One region of the Microcoleus sp. MON1_C5 genome, then DNA from elsewhere that is predicted to be linked to it. Evidence: riboswitches for the same ligand, from Rfam matches in the RefSeq annotation. Region 1 holds a riboswitch; the other holds the start of a gene.
What was found. Region 1 has a riboswitch for cobalamin ahead of QUA71_RS06090 (hypothetical protein). Riboswitches for the same ligand answer to the same signal wherever they lie in the genome.

Region 1 (6,238 bases):
GGGTATAGCGGCGCTGGCCGCACTCAAATTAATTCACGGGCTGTTGGGCAATCGCGCTAGTTACAAACTTAAAGCCGTGTGGAATTGGATGTGGGGATTGCCCATTGAAGCTGACAACAAAATTGCGGTGCAAGTTGCCCAAGAATCGCTGAAATCCATGCAGCAGTCGGTGCTTCAGTTAACTGAATCTGTTGCCAAAATTTCTGCAAGTTATCAACAAGCAAAACAGAAATATGACAGCAAAAAGCAAGAATTTATGCAACTAGAACAGCAGGCAACTCTAGCTAATTATCACGGCAATGAAGCAGCCGCACGTTTAGCGATGGGAAAAGCGATCGCCCTTGAAAAATTGCTGCCAACATTAGCAGGACAAGTTGCTCAATCCGAACAAATTTTGATAGCAAATAAGGATAAATTGAATCGCGAACGCCAGCGTTTAGAAACTTACAAAATGGAACTGCAAAACCTCAAAGATTTGTCAGAAGTAAATGAGGCATTAGCGGATATTGCCAAAGTGAACGGCAGCATCAGTACCGATTCAGCGCAATCGCAATTTGAAGAGGCACAGTCATCTATCCACAAGCGCTACTTGCAAACCAATGCCTTAGTCGAATTATCGGAAAATCCGGCTGAAAAACTGACCGCAGACCTCGACAACATGATGCTGGACGACGAGATTTCTCGCCGACTGCTAGAACTGAATTTGTACAATCACTCGCACGTTTTACCAGTTGAGGAGAATAGGAATTGATCGAGAGTTGTAGGTTCTTTTTATCGTTCCCAGGCTCTGCCTGGGAATACCCGGAGGCTCTGCATCCAAACACCAAACAATATCGCAATAAGAAGAACAAATTATGTCTCAAGATACTAACAAAACAAAAAGTCCGCCGCCCATTGTATTTATTATCCTCGGCTTAATTGCGTTTGGCGCATACAAGTTCGTTCCCGGTTTATTCAAGGGAAAAAGCTCAGATACATCGGGAGCGATAGCAAATCGCATCAGTTTAGGAAATCAGATATTGCTGGCATCCCAAACAACAGCAGAAAAAAAAGTCGGCGTTGAAGCTTTTGTCAAGGGAGATTACCAAGCAGCCGTCAAAAATTTTCAGGATTCGCTGCAACAAAATCGCAACGATCCCGAAACCATTATTTATTTGAATAATGCCATTATTTATTTGAATAATGCCACAGCCAGCAATGCTTCTTCCTTAAAAATTGCTGTCAGCGTTCCCATTGGTAGCAACCCTAATGTCGCCCAAGAAATTCTCCGGGGTGTCGCCCAAGCTCAGGATGAAATCAATACTATCGGTGGCATCAACGGCGCCAAACTGCAAGTAGAAATTGTCAACGATGACAATAGTCCAGAAGTGGTCAGAGAAGTTGCAAAGACATTGACAAAAGATCAGAATATACTAGCAGTAATTGGACACAATGCTAGCAATGCGTCTCTCGAAGCGGCTCCGATATATCAGCAAGAAAAACTGGTAATGGTGACACCGACGAGCTTTGCCAATAATCTCTCAGGATTTGGCAGCTACATCTTTCGGACAGTCCCCAATATTAGCGTAATGGCAGCTCCCTTAGCAGAATATGTAGTTAAAACAGAACGCCAAACTAATATTGCGGTTTGTTATGACTCCCAAGCACCCGATAACATATCATTTAAAGATGAATTTGTGGCAGCTCTTACTGCTGCTGGAGGCAGATTAGTTCCCACTGTTTGCGACTTTTCGTTACCCTCTTTTAATCCCGACAATGCCCTCGCCGATGCTGTCAGCAAAGGTGCACAAGGATTGATGCTAGCACCCCACATCGATCGCATTGACCGTGCCATCTCTCTGGCTCGCAGCAATCGAGGCAAATTGCCACTCTACGGCAGCACTACGCTCTACACCTTTCAAACTTTAAAAGACGGACAACAAGACGTTAACGGCTTAGTATTGCCCGTTCCCTGGCATCCTGAAACTAATCCCGGTAGCCGTTTCCCAGAAAATGCCCGCCGGCAGTGGGGAGGAATTGTGAATTGGCGAACCGCAACGAGTTTTGATGCGACTCAAGCTGTGATCGCTGGCTTGCGGCAAAGCACTACGCGGGAAGGATTGCAACAAGCACTCAGAAATGCGAGTTTTTCGACACCAGGATCGAGCGAGGATGTGAAGTTTTTGCCCACGGGCGATCGGGCGGGAAAGCCGATTTTAGTACAAGTTAAACAAGGAGGAAGCACTGGCTATAACTTTGTCCCGCTGCGGTAAGTTTGCTTTCGTGCGATCAAACTAATTATTCTTGTTCCCAGGCTCTGCCAGGGAATGCGTACCCGGAGGAAGAGCCTCCAAACAATATCAAAATAAGGAGAACAAATCATGTATCAAGATACTAACAAAAGAAAAAGTCCGCCACCCATTGTTTTTATAATCATTTTCGGCTTAATTGGGTTGGGCGCATACAAGTTACTTCCCGGTTTATTGGCATCCAAAAGTTCAGATACACCTACATCGGGAACGAGTCCATCGGGAACGAGTCCATCGGGTGCGATCGCAACTCGCATGAGTTTAGGAAATCAGATATTGCTGACATCGCAAACCACAGCCGAAAAACAAGCAGGCGTTACAGCTTTTGCCAAAGGAGATTACAAAGAAGCTGTTCTAAAATTTCAGGCTTCGCTGCAACAAAATCGCAACGATCCGGAAACGGTAATCTATTTGAATAATGCGAGAGTAAGCGATCGCACTTCTCTTAAAATTGCCGTCAGCGTGCCGAGCGGCAGCAACCCCAACATTGCCCAAGAAATCCTCCGAGGTGTCGCGCAAGCTCAAGATGAAATCAACGCTAGGGGAGGAATTAACGGTGCCGGTTTGCAAGTTGAAATTGTCAATGACAATAACCGTCCAGAAGTTGCAAAAGAAGTTGCAGCAGCATTAGCAAATGACCAGAAAATTCTAGCGGTAATCGGACACAATGACAGCACTGCGTCTTTAGCTGCCGCTCCACTTTATCAGGAAAAGAAACTGGTGATGATCACACCTACCAGCAGTACGAATAATTTGTCAGGTTTTGGCAGCTATATTTTTCGGACTGTGCTAAATAGTGCCTCGACGACTGCTCCTTTAGCAGAGTATATCGTTAAACAAGTCGGCAAAACCAATATTGCCTTCTGCTACGACTCTCAAGCTGCTGGCAAAGCTTCGTTTAAGGATGAATTTATTGCCTCTCTTTCAGCATCAGGTGGCAGATTAGTTCCTATTGTCTGCGACTTGTCAGCGCCGACATTTAATCCTAACACTGCGATCGCGGATGCTGTTAGCCAAGGTGCACAAGGATTGATGGTAGCATCCCACGTCGATCGCATCGATCGCGCGATCGATCTAGCGCGTGCAAATCAAGGCAAATTAGCGCTTTACAGCAATTCCACTCTTTACACCTTTCAAACGCTAAAAGACGGGCAAAAAGACGTTGACGGGCTTGTTTTGCCTGTTCCGTGGCATCCTGGAACTAATCCCAACAATCCATTTCCTAAAAATGCCCGCCAGCGTTGGGGAGGAGTAGTAAATTGGCGAACCGCAACGAGTTTTGACGCGACTCAAGCTGTCATCGCTGGCTTGGGGCAAAGCAATACGCGGGAAGGGTTGCAACAAGCACTCAGAAATCCGAATTTCTCGGCAGCAGGATCGAGCGAGGATGTGAAGTTTTTGCCCACGGGAGATCGGGCTGGTAAGCCGATTTTAGTGGAAGTTAAACAAGGAGGAAGCACTGGCTATAACTTTGTCCCGCTGCGGTAAGTTTGTTAAGTGCGATCGGGCAGGATGCCCACTTCCCAATCAAATTAACTCTTTGTGGAACAGGTATATTGCCTGTTTTTTAGCATGATTAAACTCAAATTTTATGTTTAATTAACCTGATTCTTAAGAGAAAATGAAACGGGGAAATTAAAGGAGAGCGTTGTATATAATCGCGCCCGTTGAAACCCCAACCTACACGGCAGAAAAATATCTATAAGCTGAAGTAAATTCTCAGGATCGGCATGAATTTATCCAGGGAAAAATTGTTCCGATGACTGGCGACACACCGAATCACAATATAGACTTGAAAAGGAAGTCTTGGGCCGGCAGGATGCCTAACCCCTACTCCCTACAAGAATTGTTGCAGATGTCCGATCGCTTTTTTGTCAAATATCCCAAATAGTGGTAATATCCCCGTATATCGATCGGCTCTGATGGAGAACAGCCATCAGACGCAAGGGGGAAAGTTCGGTGCGAATCCGGCGCTGTCCCGCAACTGTAATGAGATCGTTGGATCTCTGAGTCAGGATGCCCGCCGATTTGTTTACCTGTTGTTTTTCATCTGCGAGGTATGGATGATGGTGAGTTTATTATTTTTTTAATTATTGGATTGGGCTTTTTTGACAGCAGATATCAGCAGATAAACACAGATGAACGCTGATGTAATTCGCTCTGGGTTCTGAAGCGTATATTATTTTAAGGGAAAACAAATGCGAATCGAAGATAGTGTTTGGCAGGGTAGTTTTGGCTACTGGCAAAACTTGTTTATTCACCAGAATATTTTGCCGATCGGACATACTGCTTGGAATGGCTTTTTGAATCGAGGACGGGGCTTGGTTGCTTGCAAAATCAATACTCCCATTAACGGCTATGTGAATTGGAGCGTAGATACTATAAAGTACGATCTGCAATTTATTTCAGACTTGGAGGCAACCGTTTATTTGCAACAACTAGAAATAGAGGAAAACACTGTTTCAAATTTGCTCCAAATCATTGCTGGCTACGAACCCAAGGAAGCAATTATATTTTTGTCGATCGCCAACGGTCAGATTGATATCAATTTGTTGCAAAAATTGGCAATTTCTCCTGTTGAGTGCTATGAACAAGTATGCAAGCGCTGGGAAGAATTTCAACTCTGCCCGAAATCCTAAAACTTACTAAATTTTCCGAATGTCGCAGCCAAAATCCATCGAAATCTCCAAGGTAACTCGCTACCAAAATGCAGCGCTTAATTACTATTTGGGCCTGACAGATTCGCCCTACCTTCACTACGGCTATTGGGAAACCCTACCTGTGCCCGCTGACGAACTAACGATCGCACGATTGCGCCTCGCTCAGCAAGCTTATACTGTAAAACTGTTGGATGCGATCCCCAAAGGCACTCATACGATACTCGATGTGGGCTGTGGGATTGGCGGAAATGCGGCTTATTTGCTCGATCGAGGTTTTGCAGTCGAAGGGCTCGCACCCGATCCGTTTCAACAGCAGCGCTTTCTCCAGTGTACGGGCGATCGGGCAATCTTCCACCTCACGAGGTTTGAAGACTTCAAAGCAACCCATTTCTACGATCTTATTCTCTTTAGCGAAAGTAGCCAGTATATGTCGGCTGTTGATATTGCTAACGGTGCCGCCAAAATCCTCAATCAGGGCGGCTACGTTTTGCTGGCTGATATGCTGCGCTCTGATGCTAATTATAAAGAGGGAATGTTCTCTAATTGTCATGTTGTTACGGAACTTCATGCAGCATTAAAGCTGGCTGGATTCAGTTTAGTAAAAAGTGAGGATATTTCCGCCCATATTTTGCCGACTATCGATTTGTATGTCGATACTTTCCGCCGATATGGACTAAATACAATGATCTATGTTGCCGATTTGATTGCGATCACAGTTCCCCCCGTACACAAATTCCTGCGCTGGATATTTCGCCGCTGGTTCAAGAAGTTGGTGGTTGAAGGATTGGAAGCGGGCAAACTTTTTGAGCAACATCTCTGTTATGAAATGCAACTTTGGCAGTTGTCAAAATCAGATGAAGGCTGACACAAATATAGCAATCCTAAATCATTTGTGAATTTCTTACTCCCTCCCCTTGATAAGGGGAGGGTTGGGGTGGGGTAAAAAGTTTACGACTCCTGCAAGGATTGCTATACAATGGAAATCGGTAATCGGTAATTGGTAATCATTCATCGGTAATCGGTAATTGGAGGCATAGCCTCCGGGTATTTATTCCCCGGCAGAGCCTGGGAACAAGGCTATAAAAAATAAAAAATAACGAATATGTCTGAATGGATTCTCGAATTCGCTGGCACTTCCTACTCCTATCCCTGCGGTTCGCGATCGGCAATTCATGATTTAAACCTCAAAGTCCCCGCCGGGAAACGCTGCGGGCTGATCGGTCAAAACGGCTGCGGCAAAACTACCTTTTTCCTGTTAGCAAATGGCTTGTATCAACCGCAACAGGGAAT
Region 2 (6,238 bases), on a different contig from region 1:
TAGTTGGAAAAGTCAGGAAAAGCATTCATAGGTAAATAGTTGATAGTTAGTAGTTGAGAGTTGTGAGAGTTAATAGCGAGGTTTTTAAGAGTTGGATTTAAAGCGAACTCTCGAAACAATCCGCCAACAACAGGCAGGAATGCAGACTCTTAATGTTTGGTAAAGTTTTTAGTGAGGACTTCAGTCATTGAGGTGGAAAGTCCTTGCTGCGAACATTTTTTTACGGTTTAATTAAATTTGGTCGGGATTTGCGATAGTTGGCAAGCATTCTTTTTGGTTTAAAAACGATCGAGTCAATTAACGGAATTCCAGTGACGGCTAGAGATGTCATTATCGTTCCTCCTACAACTAATATTTCTCTGGGTTCAACCCATTCTAAGTGAAATTTTAAATTTAAAAAGTTTATAAATGCTACTGACAAACTCATACAAAATCCGGCAGTAAGAAAAGCTCTTTTGGTAGCATCTACTTCAAAAATTTGTCTGGCTATCTGCTGGTCAATCAGCTTGTTAAATACCGAATGGACTATCTTGCCAATCAGGGATGCCAGCGTTATAATCAAGACGACTATAAAGCTCTTCGCATACAATGTAAATAATAAAAGTAGCATAATAACTACTGCTACTATCGTAATATTTTTGATCGTAACATTCGTAATCGTTCCTACTATTAAGGCGGCAAGTAAAGTTACTGCGAGCGAAACCAGCACTGACCCAGCATACACAAAATTCCTTAATTGATAATCGATCGTACCCTTCGCGATATCAAAAAGAATACTGGTTAATATGCTGCTAATAAAACTAGAAAAAATCACTCCTGTTAACCCTCCACATAAAGCTAGAAACCCATTAAAATCATATTTGTTTAATTTGGCTGTAATGGCGATTTCGGCGACTAAAAATCCCAAAAAGCCACTCGTACAACAGATGGGAAGCATGATAGTAGTAGTCCCCGGATACAAAAAGATGTCAACCTCCAGATAGGGGTAACTAGCATAATCAATCCAGTAAAATATCCAAACTATTAACAGCAAACCGCACATACAAGTTGCTAAAATCAAACACCACATAAAAGTCAGCATGAATACAGACAAAGAATTAGTTTTTTGCGGTACGGGCAGCGGGGCTGTTGTAGCTTGCAATTCTATTGTATGAGTTTCGGGTTCAGAATTTGCGCGCAAGATGATTTGGCGGTTGTAAGTTTGACTTGCCAGCAATTTACTCGTATCGACTGCGATTTTGCACTCGATATTATTGCTTTCAAATGCCTGCGGTTCAAAGGATATCCAAGAGTGGTCGTAGGGCGTGTGGGGCGGATCGTTCGGATGCGGCGCGACTTCCCACCTGCCACAAAGTATTGTATCGGGAATTGGGTTGCTAATGGCAATCGTCCCTGTTAAGATTTTTCCATATTCTGTGGCGGTGAATTGAATGCGATCGCGCTCAATTCTCACTTTCGGCAAGCTGCGGACATCCAAAGATTCTAGCGCAGTTAAAGCATCAGCCGCCGACTGATATCTATCTTGAATTCTCGGCGCTACCATCCTTTCCAGCCAGTTCATCCAACCTTGCTGCAACGGCGGTACTAAATGCCGAAAATGAATGCCATAATTAGCATCAATTAAATTACCGACATCCCCTGATTTTGTCCCTGTTAACAAACAAATCAGCGTTATCCCCAAGCCGTAAAGATCCGAGGCTTTGGTTAATTCTCGGTTGAACATTTGTTCCGGTGGCATGAATCCCATCGTGCCTTTGACAACGCTGCTGGCGGCAATGTTTCCGCCTCCTAACCGCGCAAAACCGAAGTCTACTAAGTAAACATTTAACTGTGCGTCGATTAACAAGTTTTCCGGTTTGATGTCGCGGTGAATTATCGGCGGTTTCTGAGCTTGCAGGTAAACTAAAATCTCTAAAGTGGCGATCGCAATTTGTTTGATATCCGGCGGCGAAAAAGTCCGCGCGACAGCAGATTCGGCATTTTTGTATTCCTGCACCATGCAGAAACCGCTGTCAGTTTGAAAAGAATCGAGATAGCGTGGAATGCCAGGACGATCCAGATTTTGCAAAACTTTAATTTCTTGTTCGTAAGCTTCGTATTCTGCCCAGCTAGCACCTAATTGGGCAAATTGAAATTGCTTAATTACAACGGATTTTTTTGTGTTAATTTTTGTGGCGAGATAGGTGACGCGGCCGCCCAAACTGTTGTATCCGAGTTCGCGACTTATTTGATAGCCATGTTGGGAAAAGTCAGGAAAAGCGTTCATAGGTAATTACTATGGTTTGTAGTAAGGACTTTAGTCCTGAAGCCGTTATCTTATAAGGACTAAAGTCCTTACTAAGAACGAAACGATCGCTATTACTAACATAACTTTTTTGAAAAAAGGCGGCAAGTGTGATAGGATTTGATTTCGCGATCGGTTCTAGCGGGGAGCAGTCGCTAGAGGAAACGGGGAAAGTTCGGTGCAAGTCCGGCGCTGTCCCGCAACTGTAATGAAACCCTAAGGGTTTTTCAAGTCAGAATGCCCGCCGATATCTAACTCACTTTTGAACGCATCTGCGAGGTACGGATGATGGATGGAATTAACACGGCTGTACGCACCAAGCACAGTCTACTTGTTTGCACTGCTTGCGCTAGTGTTTGGAAAAACGGCAAGCGCGAAGGCAAAAGCGGCGGTCAACAATTCATGGAAAATTTGTCGCAACTCGCTAAAGATTGGGAGTTTTCTGATAAGTTTGAGATTCAAGAGGTTGAGTGCATGAGTGCTTGCAGTCACTCTTGTGCGGTGTGTTTTGCTGCTGTGGGGAAGTACACTTATCTGTTTGGCGATTTACCAGCAAATGAGTCGGAAAGCGTCGAGGCTGTACTCGAATGCGCGGGTCAATACTATGCTAAACCGGACGGTTTGTTGCCTTGGTCTGAGCGTCCTCAAGCTCTGAAAAAAGGCGTTTTAGCAAAGATTCCACCACTACCAAATTAGATAGGTTGGTAGTAAGAAATTTAGTTTTTTCCCTTTCGTTCCTAGGCTTTGCCTGGTAACGCATACGCAGAGGCTCTGCCTCGTATTAAAAGCGCTCCTTTATTCCAGCGAGGCAGAGCCTCTAGATCGGTATTCCCAGGCAGAGCATCGGCACAAGATATCCCACTACCAAATAAGCACAAAATTATCAATGCACAAAATCCCTGTTACTGTCATCACTGGTTTTCTCGGTAGCGGCAAAACTACCTTAATTCGCCACTTATTGCAAAATAATCAAGGTCGCCGCATTGCTGTTCTGGTTAACGAATTTGGCGAAATTGGAATTGACGGAGAATTGCTGCGCGATTGCCAAGTTTGCGACGAAGAAGAAGATGTCAGCAGCAATATTGTAGAACTAACAAATGGTTGTCTTTGCTGCACTGTTCAAGAGGAATTCTTGCCGACTATGCAGGAATTGTTGAAACGCAGAGAACAAATTGATTGTATCTTAATTGAGACTTCTGGCCTCGCACTTCCTAAACCTTTGATTCAAGCTTTTCGCTGGCCGGAAATTCGCACGGGTGCTACTGTAGACGGTGTTGTTGCTGTTGTCGATTGCGAAGCTATTGCTAGCGGTTCTTTTGTCGGTGATATTGATGCTTTGATGGCACAGCGGCAAGCTGATTCTAGTTTAGATCACGAAACTCCGATCGAGGAATTGTTTGAAGACCAGTTAGCCTGTGCCGATATGGTACTTTTAACGAAGGTCGATCGCGTAGATGCTGAAACTCACAAGAAAGTCCAAAGCTGGTTGCAACAAGAGTTGCGTCCGAGTGTGAAAATTGTTCCGTGCAAAGGTGGCGAAATTAACCCTGATGTGCTAATGGGATTTAATGCGGCGGTTGAGGATGATTTGGAGTCTCGTCCGAGTCACCACGACACTGAGGAGGAACACGAACATGATGATGATATTAACTCGACTTTCTTTATTGCCGATCGCGAATTTGAACCTGAAGCATTGGTGAAAAAACTGCAATCCTTGATGCAGCAGGAGGAAATATATCGGATTAAAGGGTTTGTGGCGGTTCCCAAGAAACCGATGAGGATGGTGTTGCAAGGTGTGGGATCGCGGATAGAATATTTTTACGATCGCCCCTGGCAACCTTCCGAACTCCGCCAAACCAAATTAGTCCTGATCGGTCGAGAGTTAGAGCGCGATCGAATTGCAGCTATGATTAACAATTAATTGTCATCTGAGAGGGGCGGGTTGATCGATATTTGGAATTGCAGCAAATATTATTGGTCAAACTCGCCCCTACAAGCTCTCACGAACAATTTATTAACATTATTTAATATTGTGACCACTGCCAGCAAGTCTAGTGTAAAATAGCGATAATGGTTATCATTGTACAATAATCGAGGTCAAGTATGGTGACTGCTGGGGCGATCGAATCAGTTCCTGTTACCGTTCTCACGGGTTATCTCGGCGCAGGCAAAACTACGCTACTGAACCGCATTTTAACACAGGAACACGGCAAAAAAGTTGCAGTCATCGTCAACGAATTTGGCGAAGTAGGCATCGACAACCAACTGATAATTGATGCCGATGAAGAAATTTTCGAGATGAACAACGGCTGCATTTGCTGTACAGTCCGAGGTGATTTAATTCGGATTATCGGTAACTTAATGAAGCGGCGAGACAAATTCGATCACATAGTCATCGAAACCACAGGTTTAGCCGACCCCGCACCCGTAATTCAAACATTTTTTGTAGACGAAGATATGCGGGACAAATTGCTGCTAGACGCAGTTGTCACCGTAGTCGATGCCAAGCACATCTGGCAGCACTGGGACGCAGACGAAGCTCAAGAACAAATTGCCTTTGCTGATGTAGTTTTGCTCAACAAAACTGATTTAGTGAGTGAGGAAGAGTTGGCAGAATTAGAAAAGCGGATTCGCGCCATGAATGCAATGGCAAAAATTCACCGCACCCGCAACGCTGAATTAGCAATGGATGCTTTGTTGGGCGTTAAAGCATTTGATTTGAACCGGGCATTAGAAATCGAACCCGACTTTTTGGGCGAACACACTCACGAACACGACGAAAGTGTTACCTCAGTAGCCATAGTAGAATCCGGCGCCATTGACCGCAACAAATTTAGCGATTGGATGGAGGAATTGTTGCGAACTCAAGGTCCGAATATCTTTCGGACAAAAGGCATTTTGAATGTCGCCGAAGACAACCAGCGATTTGTTTTCCAAGGAGTACATATGGTGTTTGATGGCCGACCAGATAGACCTTGGAAAGCTACAGAAACTCCGAAAAATGAACTCGTCTTCATTGGTCGCAATTTAAACGAAAATCAATTGCGAGACGATTTTCGGAAATGTCTGGTTTAACTGACATATTGAAGCATTTTTAATAAGCCTTTTAGGAACAGGTAAGATGCCTGTTTCACAGGAATAAAATTCATCTCTTGTGGAAGGGAACAGGCAAGATGCCTGTTCCACAGGAATAAAATTAATTTCTTGTGGAACGGGCATCTTGCCCGTTCTTAAGAAGATTGCAACATCTCAGATTCAATAAATATGGCTAACAAAAAGACAAGTAAAAGTGAACAAACCCTGCAATTTCACGCTAAAGAAATGCTGTCTGACTACGTAACTTCTGTTACTTGGTCGCCGGATGGTACAACTTTAGCAGTCTGTTCTGCTGCGGGCGAAGTGATGCTGGCGGGAGTAGGGGCCGTTAATGAATTGTCCTTGCAAACGCTACAAAGTGCTACGGGTAAATCAGCCGATTGCTTGTCTTTTTCCCGCGACAGTCAATTCCTAGCTGCTGGCGGACAAGATGGAAAAGTGCGAATTTGGCGCGTTAATTCTGGGGAATTAATTGCTGATTTGGATAACCAGCGCGTCTGGGTTGACAAATTAGCTTGGAGTCCCAACTGCAACCAGTTAGCTTTCAGTATGGGCCGCTACGTTCAAGTATGGAATGCTGAGGATAAGGTTGTTGAAGTAACGCTGAATTTCGATTCATCATCTATCTTAGATTTAGCATGGCATCCTATGGTTCAATATCTGGCAGTTAGCGGCTATCAAGGTGTCAAAGTTTGGCATGGCGAAGACTGGGACGAAGACCCGGAAATTTTATCAGTACCCTCCGCAACAGGTGCAGTTTCTTGGTCGCCACAAGGGGAATATTTAGCTTGCGGCAATATGGACAATACTCTAATTGTTAATGAATGGGGCAATTTTGAACCGTGGGTAATGCAGGGT

Region 2: another riboswitch for cobalamin. It lies ahead of QUA71_RS12495 (DUF1636 domain-containing protein); the one in region 1 lies ahead of QUA71_RS06090 (hypothetical protein).

The regions. Positions count from the first base shown of each region.
Region 1 is NZ_JAUBRN010000008.1:71,330-77,567, reverse strand. It holds gene QUA71_RS06110 (PspA/IM30 family protein) at 1-751, shown strand, start outside; gene QUA71_RS06105 (ABC transporter substrate-binding protein) at 855-2,252, shown strand; gene QUA71_RS06100 (ABC transporter substrate-binding protein) at 2,361-3,776, shown strand; gene QUA71_RS06095 (hypothetical protein) at 4,048-4,179, shown strand; cobalamin riboswitch at 4,186-4,330, shown strand; gene QUA71_RS06090 (hypothetical protein) at 4,487-4,927, shown strand; gene QUA71_RS06085 (methyltransferase domain-containing protein) at 4,947-5,813, shown strand; gene QUA71_RS06080 (ABC transporter ATP-binding protein) at 6,051-6,238, shown strand, end outside.
Region 2 is NZ_JAUBRN010000021.1:1,841-8,078, forward strand. It holds gene QUA71_RS12485 (serine/threonine-protein kinase) at 1-29, opposite strand, end outside; gene QUA71_RS12490 (serine/threonine-protein kinase) at 221-2,266, opposite strand; cobalamin riboswitch at 2,401-2,547, shown strand; gene QUA71_RS12495 (DUF1636 domain-containing protein) at 2,570-2,980, shown strand; gene cobW (cobalamin biosynthesis protein CobW) at 3,171-4,205, shown strand; gene QUA71_RS12505 (GTP-binding protein) at 4,388-5,359, shown strand; gene QUA71_RS12510 (WD40 repeat domain-containing protein) at 5,549-6,238, shown strand, end outside.